DNA from 3 places in the Novosphingobium kaempferiae genome. Region 2 is predicted to be linked to each of the others. Evidence: riboswitches for the same ligand, from Rfam matches in the RefSeq annotation. Region 2 holds a riboswitch; each other region holds the start of a gene.

Region 1 (3,193 bases), 950 kb from region 2:
CGTCGTGCCGTTCGGTCTTCGGGCGGTCGTAGCGCAGGCCCGTCACCAGCGAGAGGCGGTCGGAGAACGACAGGCGGCTCTCCCCGAACAACGCCCATTGCTCGACATCGGTCTTGTACTTGTACCGGGTGCCGAACGTACCGTCGAGGAACGTGCCCGGCGTGTAGTCGTAGGGGTCGACGAGGTCGAAGCGGCTGTTGGGCGAACTGTCGGTGCGCAGCAGCGAGCCGGTGTTGTACTCGCCGCCAAGGCTCAGGCGGTGCTCCAGTCCGAACAGGGTATGGTCGAACACCGCGTTGAAGCGGTCGCCCCACTGCTTGGTCTTGTAGAAGATTTCGAGGTAGCTCGACCGCCGGATCTGGTCGCCGGACCAGGCGTAGCCCTCCGCATTGCGCCAGTGCTTGAAGCCGGTGAGGTAGTAGGCGACGTTGGTGATGGTCACGCCCTCGGCGGGTGTCCATTCGGCCTTCGCCTGCGTCCAGGCATCGTCGAAGCGCAGAGAGCGGTCGGCGACGTTGTAGTTTTGCTTGCGGATATCGCGGACCAGCTTTCCGTCGCGCAGCGGCGTGCCGTACCAGATCGTCGGGTCGAGGTCGGCCCGGTCGTGGGTCAGCGTCAGTACGAGGTCGTCGCTGGCCTGGTAGCGCAGTGCCGCCGACAGCGCGAGGCTGCGCGAACGGCCGCGCTCCATCCACCCGTCCGAGCGATTGTGGCTGAGATCGACGCGGTAGGAGAGCCGGTCCCCGATCGGCCCGCCAATGCCGCCTGCCGCGGCGTAAGTGTCGAAGGAGCCGCCGCTGAGGCGCACTTCGCCCTCGAACTCTTCGGTGTTGGGCTTCTTGCGCACGACGTTGATCGCGCCGCCGATGCCGCCTTCGCCGTAGAGCACGGAGGCCGCGCCGCGCAGTACCTCGATACGCTCCGCCATCCACGGGTCGGCGGGGAAGGTCTGCGTCGTGGTCGTGTAGACGCGCATCCCGTCATAGAGCTGCATCACCGAGGTGTAGCCGGTGAACCCGCGCGAACTCAGCGAGTAACCGAAGGCCGAGCTGTTGTTGATGAGGCCGGGCGCGCGTGCGGCGGCGGCAACGACGGTGCGGTCGCCGAGGCTGCGGATCATCTCCTTGGTGATGACGTCGACGCTGGCGGGTGTCTGCATCGGCGTCAGGCCGAGGCGGCTGGAGGCGTCGGCCTGCTGGCCGAGTTGCAGGACGCCGGCCTTGCGTGCGGTGACGACGATGTTCTCGGCGCTGTCCGGCGCGCCTTCATCGGCGGCTTCCTGCGCCTGGGCCGAAGTCGCCGCCATGGCCAGCGCGCAGCACGAAGCGCCCGCACGGATCACGGACGAAAGGAAAGTTCTCGTATTCATGAATGATACCCCCGTTGCGTTTCCCAGTCGAACGGACAGGTTCCCGCGTGAGGGCGATCCCCGCGCGAGTGCAGCGGCGGAATCCGGGCGCGAACGAGCGACCGGCGAAACCCGCCGTTGCGGCCTGGCCGCAAGTTCGTCGCTCAGACGGAGTACACCGTGCCGCGGCCATCCCCTGGACCAAGGCAAGAGCGACCGGACGCTGGCAGGTCTCCTGGCTCGCGGGTCATCGCTCGATGCACGGCCTTCCCAGGCCTCGCAGGAGTTAGCGTCCGGCCCAGTGGCTGCGGCAGGGCACCTTGGCCTGCCGCGATATGCATCGCGCTCACCGCTTACAGTTGCAGGGACAGCCTCGGCTTCGAGGGATGATCCCTCTCACCGCGTTCCCTTTTAAGCTCCTTTCGGAGCACCGGCGCGATCGATGTTGCGATTGGACTCATGTCCGTTCGCAACATCGCGTGCGTTACGTCGCGCGGGGACGTCGTGCAAGCGGATAAAAGGGGGAGGGTGGCCACGCCGGGCCGGGCATCGGCATGGCGTAACGGACCATCGCCCCCGTGCAGGCAGGGGCGATGGATTTTGGGACAAGCGCCGGGATCAGAACCCGAGGTCTTCGATCCCGCCATCGAAGTTGCCGCCCAGCTTGTTGTTGGCGGCGGCCAGCTTCTCGGCCGGAACGCCTGCCAGGTAGCCGTCGATGATGCGCTGGTAGTTGCTGATGAGCCCCTCGACGCGGCTCGACAGGCGCATGAACTCGAACCCGCTGGCGTGCAGGCCCTTCTGCTGGATCGGGATGTTCGAATAGTCCTGCCGCGGGATCGGCGGGAATTCCGCGCTGTCGAACGGGAGCACGATGGGCTCCATGACCGGCTCGGGCTCCTGCCCCTCGGGGAAGAAGGTCAGCGACCAGATTTCGAAGAAGCAGCTTTCCGGGCCGAGCGGGCGGATGCGGTAGGCCGACATCGAGCTGAAGTAGGGCAGCAGGAAGTAGTGCGGGAAAAGGAACTCCACCGCGTTGACCGGGTCCGACTGCGCGACCGAGATGAGGTCCGGGATGGGCTCGCCGCGCTCCTTCAGCTGGGCGCTGACCTGATGCATGACCATGCCCAGCCACATCATCATGGCCTGCCCCTTGTCCTCCGGCAGTCCCTGCGTCGCGTGCTGGAGCGACTTCGCGATCTCCACTTCCTTCTCGTGGAGCATGCCCGCCATGCCTTCGCTGAGCAGTTCCATGTTTTTGATCTGCGCGGCTATGTTCTCCTCGATGGTCAGCGCCGGATCGGCGAGCATCGGGTGGCGGTCCGGGTTTTCCGCCATCGCGTACATCGAATCGTACATGGTCGGCACCGCATGCTGGAGCTGCGGGTGCGTCTGCATGACGTGGTAGCCCTCCATGAAGGCTTCCATCGCGATCTTCCAGTTCGCCGGGAGTACCGTGCCGTAGCACCATTCCGCCTTCAGCTTGTGGAGGTTGTGCGCCTCCAGCCGCTCGGCGACGGGGCCGAGGCTCTCGCGCACCGAGGGGGCATCATGGTCATGGTTGATCCACACGCAGCCGCCGTAGACTTCGGCGCGGCAGGGGATGAGGTTGATGTCGTCCTCGTCCATCTGGCGTTCGGAGAACAGGTACTTGCCGTAGACCAGCGTGTTCTCGCCATCCATGTTCCAGCGCCAGCCGTGGAACGGGCAGACGAAGCCGGACTTCGCGCAGTTGCCGTGCGCGGTCGGGTGCGAGGAGCCGAGCGGCGATCCGCCCGCGAAGGGCACGCCGCGGTGGCGGCAGGCGTTGTGGAATGCCTTCACCCCGGTCTTCGTGCGCACGAT
Region 2 (3,193 bases):
CGCCAGCGGATCGAGCGCGGCGGCAGCAGCGGCGGTGTCGGCGCTGTCGTCGTGACGGTGCGGTGCGGCAAGCGGCTCGCCGCCGAGGTAGGCGAAGCGGAACGTCGCCGCGCTGCCAGCTGCGCCCCGGAATGCGTAAAAGCGGTGCGCGCCGATGGTGCTCAGGTACTGCAGGCTCGGTGCCCAGTAGGGATTCACCTGGACGGTATGGTAATGCGTGGCGAGGCCGACCGGCGCATAGACGTACCCGGCCAGCGCCGCGCGGGCGACGTTCTCCGCCCGCTCCCAGAACATGCGCTGCGGGTGGCGGGCAAGCGATCCGTCGCAGGTGAACGAGAACTGGCAGCCGGTCGATCGCTCCGAGCCCTGATAGACCACGCCGCACACGGTCTTGGGATAGGCAGGGTGCGCGACGCGGTTGAGCACGACCTGTGCCACCGCGCGCTGCCCGGCGTCGGGCTCGCTCGCCGCTTCGTAATAGATCGCGGCGGTCATGCACTGGAGCGCGCGGGTACGGTCGACGCCGGAATTGTCGACATAGAGCGGCCGCGCGGTGGGGAGCGGGCCGGACACGCTGTCGTCGGCGTCGGAACGGATGCCCTCGCCGACCTGAAGCGGGCGGACCTCGGTGTCGAGGTAGTAGAAGGCCGATCCGGGAAAACTGGCGCCGCTCTGCTCGAACGGCATGGGCAGCGGCCCGCTTTCGGCCTGCGTGGCGTCGGCGATGGCGAAGCTGTCCCATCCCTCGGGCGCGGCGAAGGCGGGCAGCGCGACGGCGGCGAGCGCGGTCACGCCGAAGGTCCAGCGGCGGCGAAGCACGACGGGTCGATGGCCGACGCCGCGCGAACGGCGCGGGTAGCGGGCGACGAAATCGCGGGGACGCTCGAAGTGCTCCTCTCCCGAATCCACCGGGCGCGCCAATGCGGCGTCGGTTCCGGCAGGGGAGGGTTCAGGCGCCACTAGGTTCCTTTCAGTGCATCTGTGCAAGATCGCCGTAACCCGCCTTTTCCTGCGGCGCACGGCGTCTTTCGCGGCCGTCCCGTTGCGGCACAGCAACGCCCTCTACGCCTAATGACTTAAGAAATTGGGTGAGTCGCGGCGGCGCTTGCCAAGCCCGAAAGCCGCGGTTATCCGCGCCTTCACGTCATGGGTTGCCCGCAAGGGCCTAAGAGGGAAGTCGGCTGCGAATGCCGGCGCTGCCCCCGCAACTGTGACCGGGGAGGCCCCCTCCACCAAGCCACTGGCTCCGCGAAAAGCGGGCCGGGAAGGCGAAGGCGGGCCGACGATCCGGGAGCCAGGAGACCTGCCCGTTGACGGTCGTTCCGCAGCCGGACGGGGTGTTCCGGATGCAGCGAGTGTGACGCGTCGGAAGGAAGACGCGCACGCCTCCGCCACGAACGGCAAAGACGTTCAAGGTTCGGAGGAAGTGCTATGAAGTATCTGTTTTTGTTGAGTTCCGCGTTTGTGCTGAGCACGCCTGCGATGGCGGAGGCGGACGAGCAGATCGTCGTCACCGCCACTCGCGAGCCGACCCCGATCACGCAGGTAGGCCAGTCCGTCAGCGTCGTCACCCGCGACGAGATCGAGCGCGTCCAGGCGACCACCGCAACCGACGTTCTGTCCCGCATTCCCGGCGTTTCGACCGTCCAGTCCGGCGGTTTCGGCCAGCCTTCCAGCGTCTTCGTGCGCGGTGCGGAGAACGCGCAGAGCCTCGTCCTGATCGACGGCGTGCGCATCAACGACCCCGGCGACGTCGGCGGCGGCTTCGATTTCGGCGCGCTGCCCATCCGCCAGTTCGACCGCGTCGAGGTCGTGCGCGGATCCTCGGGCGTGCTGTGGGGCAGCCGCGCCATCGGCGGCGTCATCAACTTCATCACCGCCCGACCGACCGAGGAATGGACCGCGCGCGGCCAGGCCGAATACGGCTGGCGCGACCGCAGGCAGGCGAGCGTCTCTGCGGCCGGTCTGGTCGGCCCGGTGGGCCTGACGCTGGGCGGAAACTGGCTGAAAGGCGACGGTTTCTCCGCCTTCAACGAACGCCGCGGCGCTACCGAGAAGGACGGCTTCGAGAGCAAGAGCGCCAACGCGCGCGCCTCGATCGAGTTCGCGCCGGGACTGTCGGCGGACGCCGGCGGGTTCTACACCAAGGCGAACTACGACTACGACAACACGGGCGCAGATGCGCTCAACCTGGGCATGAAGCGCGATACGCTGGGCTATGCGAACCTGCGTTACGCTGGCCTCGACGGCCGGTTGAACGCGCGGATCGGCTATGGCCTGAACGACACCCGCCGCATTTCCGATGACGCGGTGTTCGGCCCCTACACCACCAATGGCCGCACCGAGCGGTTCGAAGGCCAGATCAGCTTCGCGCCGGTCGAGATGGCCTCGATCCTCGTCGGCGGCGAGACCGAGAAGCAGAAGTTCGACGACAATTACGGATCGAAGGACTCGACCAGCATCGACAGCCTGTTCGGCAACCTGACACTGCATCCGCTTGCCGGGCTCACCCTGAACGGCGGTGTGCGTTACGACGACAATTCGGACTTCGGGCACAAGACGACCCTGGCCGCCAATGGCGCGTGGGTCATCGGCACCGGCGTCGATGCGCCCGTTTTGCGCGCCAGCTACGGCGAGGGTTTCAAGGCGCCCTCGCTCTACCAGCTCTACACCAACGCAGGCTTCCGGGCGCTCGATCCGGAGACTTCCAAGAGCTGGGATGTCGGGCTTGAGCAGCCGTTTGCCGAGGGCACGGGCCGTTTCACGCTGACCTATTTCGACCGCAAGACCCGCAACCTGATCGACTACGACCTGGCGAACTGGAACTACTACAACGTAGGTCGCGCGCGCGCCAAGGGCGTCGAGCTGGGCATGCAGGTGACGAACTGGCAGGGCTTCGACGTCAACCTCGCCTACACGTATCTCCACGCCACGAACGAGATCACCGGTGCGCTTCTGGCCCGTCGGCCGAAGAGCAACCTGTATGCGAGCATCGACAAGGTCTGGGAACTTGGCCTCAAGCTGGGCGCGGACCTGAGGGTCGGCGGCGGTCGTTATGACGATACGGCCAACACCCAGTACGTGGGCGGCAATGTCGTCGTCGGACTGCGCAGTGCGTTCGCGGTGACCGACAACGTTGAAATCTACGGGCGGGTCGAAAACCTGTTCGACGAGCACTACGAAGTGGTACGGA
Region 3 (3,193 bases), 2.3 Mb from region 2:
CCTGCCGAGCGGCGAGACGCGCACGTTCCTTGAGGACGGCGACGAGATCGTCATCACCGCCACCGCATCCGCCCCTGGCCGTGCGACCATCGGCTTCGGCGAATGCCAGGCGAGGATCCTGCCGGCGCGGTAAGCGCGCCAGCTTACTCCAGCGCTTTCAGCAAGTCCGCATGGAAGCGCTGGGGCGCCTGTACCTGGGGGCTATGGCCGTATTCCGGGTAGGCGATCAGCTTCGATCCCGGAATGCGCGCCGCCGCCTCGCGCGCCAGCTTGGGATAATTGCCGAGGATCGCGCGCAGCACCGGGTCGGCGCGGTTCTTGCCGAGCGCGGTGTTGTCCTTCTCGCCGATCATCAGCACGGTCGGCACGGCGATGCGCCCGATCTCGTGGATCACCGGCTGGTTGAACACCATGTCCGAGGTCAGCGCCTGGTTCCACGCCACGATGGCGCCGTCCTGGCCAGCATACATCGACGCGAGCATATCGACCCAGCGGTCGTAGTCGCTGCGCCATTGTCCGGCATAGTAAGTACTCTGCTGGTAGGCCTTGATGCTCTCTCGGGTGGTCCTCAGTTCTCCCGCATAGAGCCTGTCCACCGTGGTGTTGGGCACGCCCTTGGCGCGCCAGTCCTCAAGCCCCAGCGGGTTGACCAGCACCAGCTTCGACACGTCCCCCGGATACTGCAGCGCATAGCGCATCGCCAGCATCCCACCCATCGAGTGGCCGACGATCACCGGCTTCTCGACCTTCAGCCGGGTGAGCAGTTCATGCGTGTTCGCCGCCAGCGTGTGCAGCCCGTACTGGTAGCGATCCGGCTTGCTGGACTTGCAGAAGCCAACCTGATCGGGCGCGATCACGCGGTATCCCGCGCCGGTCAGCGCCTTGATCGTCGTATCCCAGGTAACCGCGCAGAAGTTCTTGCCATGCAGCAGCACCGCCGTGCGCCCGTTCGCCTTCGCAGTCGGCATCACGTCGAGATAGGCCATCTCCAGCGTCTCGTTCTGGCTGGTGAAGCCGAAGCGCTGCACCGGGCGGCCATAGGAGAAGTCGGCCAGCATCGGATCGGCGCTGGCGGGAACCGAGAAGCTGGACGCTATCGCCAGAGCAATAACCGGGGCAACGGAACGGCGGGCAGGCAAAACGGCATCTCCTTCAAAAGCTTGACGGTGCAATGTTCGCAGGCGCGAAGGGTTGCCGCAACAGGGCACTTGCGCGTCCCCCTACGCCCCGGTATCCGCCGTGAAGACCGGGCGCGAGCCCGGACGAAGATCGCGCCGGTGCCCCGCAAGGGGCTTAAAAGGGAAGGCGGTGGGAACGGTTCGCCGTTCGAATCCGCAGCTGTCCCTGCAACTGTAAGCGGTGAGCGCGATGCACATCGCTTCCCCCACACTCCGCGGGGAAGCAGCCACTGAGGCCGGACGCTGCGACATGCGAGGCTTCGGGAAGGCCGTGCATCGATGCGTTGACCCGCGAGCCAGGAGACCTGCCTGCGTCTGGTCGCTCTTGCTTTGGTCCAGGGGATGGCCGGGGCACGGTTCACCGTCTGAGCGACGACACGCATGCGGCTTCGGGGCCGCAGCGAGCATGGTCGTCGGGCGTCTTCGCGCCTGTCCGTCGCCCCTGCCCGCGCCGTCGTCTGCCCGACGGTACGCCCCGCCGCGACACGTCGCCGGCGCGGGAGAAGAGCCTTGAGCAAAGTACCCACCACCGTCATCACCGGCTTCCTCGGCGCCGGCAAGACCACGCTGATCCGCCACCTTCTGCAGAACGCCAAGGGCCGCCGCCTCGCGCTCGTCATCAACGAGTTCGGCGACGTCGGCGTCGACGGCGAACTGGTGAAGGGCTGCAACGACGAAGCCTGCCCCGAGGACGATATCCTCGAACTGGCCAACGGCTGCATCTGCTGCACCGTCGCCGACGACTTCCTGCCGACCATGCAGAAGCTGCTCGATCGCGAAACGCCGCCCGACCACATCATCATCGAGACCTCCGGCCTCGCCCTGCCCAAGCCGCTGGTCAAGGCGTTCCAGTGGCCCGACATCCGCACCCGCGCGACGGTGGACGGCGTTGTCGCGCTGATCGACGCCGATGCCGTCGCCGCCGGTCGCTTCGCCACGGACGAGGAAGCGCTCGCCGCCGCTCGCGCCGCCGATCCCAACCTCGACCACGACAGCCCGCTGGAGGAGCTGTTCGAGGAACAGCTCGGCTGCGCCGACATGGTCGTGCTCAACAAGACCGACCTCGTCGATGCGGATGTGCTCGCGCAAGTCGAGAAGACCGTCGCCGCCGAGACCCGCTCCGGCGTCAAGATCGTGCGCGCGGACCACGGCGCGGTGGACATCGCCGCGCTGCTCGGCATCGTCGCGGCGGCGGAGGACGACCTCGACAGCCGCAAGTCGCACATCGACGGCCTCGACGACGATCACGATCATGATGACTTCGACACCTTCATCCTGAACGGCAGCGAAGTGGCCAACCTCGACGCGCTGCTGGCGGGGCTGAAAGACCAGATCGCCGCGCATGACGTGCTGCGCGTGAAGGGCATGGTCGCGCTGGCGGGCAAGCCCAGCCGCCTCGTCGTGCAGGCCGTCGGCCCGCGCATCCAGCACTTCTTCGACCGCGCATGGAAGGCGGAGGAACCGCGCCGCACGCAGCTGGTGGTGATCGGCCAGAAGGGCCTCGACCGCGCTGCCATCGAAGCCGCGCTGGCGGGCGTCCTGGCTTCGGTTCCGGCGTAAACCTGGCCATGCACCCCACGCTTCGTCATTGCGAGCATAGCGAAGCAATCCAAAGCGGTTTGCGCCCCGCTGGATTGCTTCGCGGCTTCGCCACTCGCAATGACGAGCAAAGGGGCGCGCTCTGATGCACCTGCTATCCGCTACCCCGGGCACGATCTCCAACGGCGAGGAGGCGATCGACCTCGACCAGCCGCCGGGCGACATCGTGATCCTGACGGTGGCGGACAGTGAACTTGCCTGCTTCGCCAAGGCGGCGGCGCAACTGCCGGAGGGCGGCCCAAGCGTGCGGCTGGCCAACCTGTTGCAACTGCGGCATCCCTATTCGGTCGATCTCTATGTCGAGAAGGTCATCGCCCACGCCCGGTTCGTCTGCGTGGTGCTGCTCGGCGGCAAGAGCTACTGGCCCTACGGCATCGACGAGATCGCGCTGATCGCCCGCGAGCGCGGCATCGCCT

Evidence for each region. Region 2 has a riboswitch for cobalamin ahead of LO787_RS04980 (TonB-dependent receptor domain-containing protein). Riboswitches for the same ligand answer to the same signal wherever they lie in the genome.
Region 1: it holds a riboswitch for cobalamin, as region 2 does, so the genes downstream of both, LO787_RS00640 (TonB-dependent receptor) here and LO787_RS04980 (TonB-dependent receptor domain-containing protein) in region 2, are expected to answer to the same signal.
Region 3: it holds a riboswitch for cobalamin, as region 2 does, so the genes downstream of both, cobW (cobalamin biosynthesis protein CobW) here and LO787_RS04980 (TonB-dependent receptor domain-containing protein) in region 2, are expected to answer to the same signal.

The regions. Positions count from the first base shown of each region.
Region 1 is NZ_CP089301.1:125,668-128,860, reverse strand. It holds gene LO787_RS00640 (TonB-dependent receptor) at 1-1,369, opposite strand, end outside; cobalamin riboswitch at 1,557-1,796, opposite strand; gene LO787_RS00635 (aromatic ring-hydroxylating oxygenase subunit alpha) at 1,967-3,193, opposite strand, start outside.
Region 2 is NZ_CP089301.1:1,078,991-1,082,183, reverse strand. It holds gene LO787_RS04985 (cell wall hydrolase) at 1-960, opposite strand, end outside; cobalamin riboswitch at 1,132-1,325, shown strand; gene LO787_RS04980 (TonB-dependent receptor domain-containing protein) at 1,450-3,193, shown strand, end outside.
Region 3 is NZ_CP089301.1:3,378,084-3,381,276, reverse strand. It holds gene fahA (fumarylacetoacetase) at 1-133, shown strand, start outside; gene LO787_RS15350 (alpha/beta fold hydrolase) at 144-1,139, opposite strand; cobalamin riboswitch at 1,259-1,505, shown strand; gene cobW (cobalamin biosynthesis protein CobW) at 1,689-2,738, shown strand; gene cobN (cobaltochelatase subunit CobN) at 2,863-3,193, shown strand, end outside.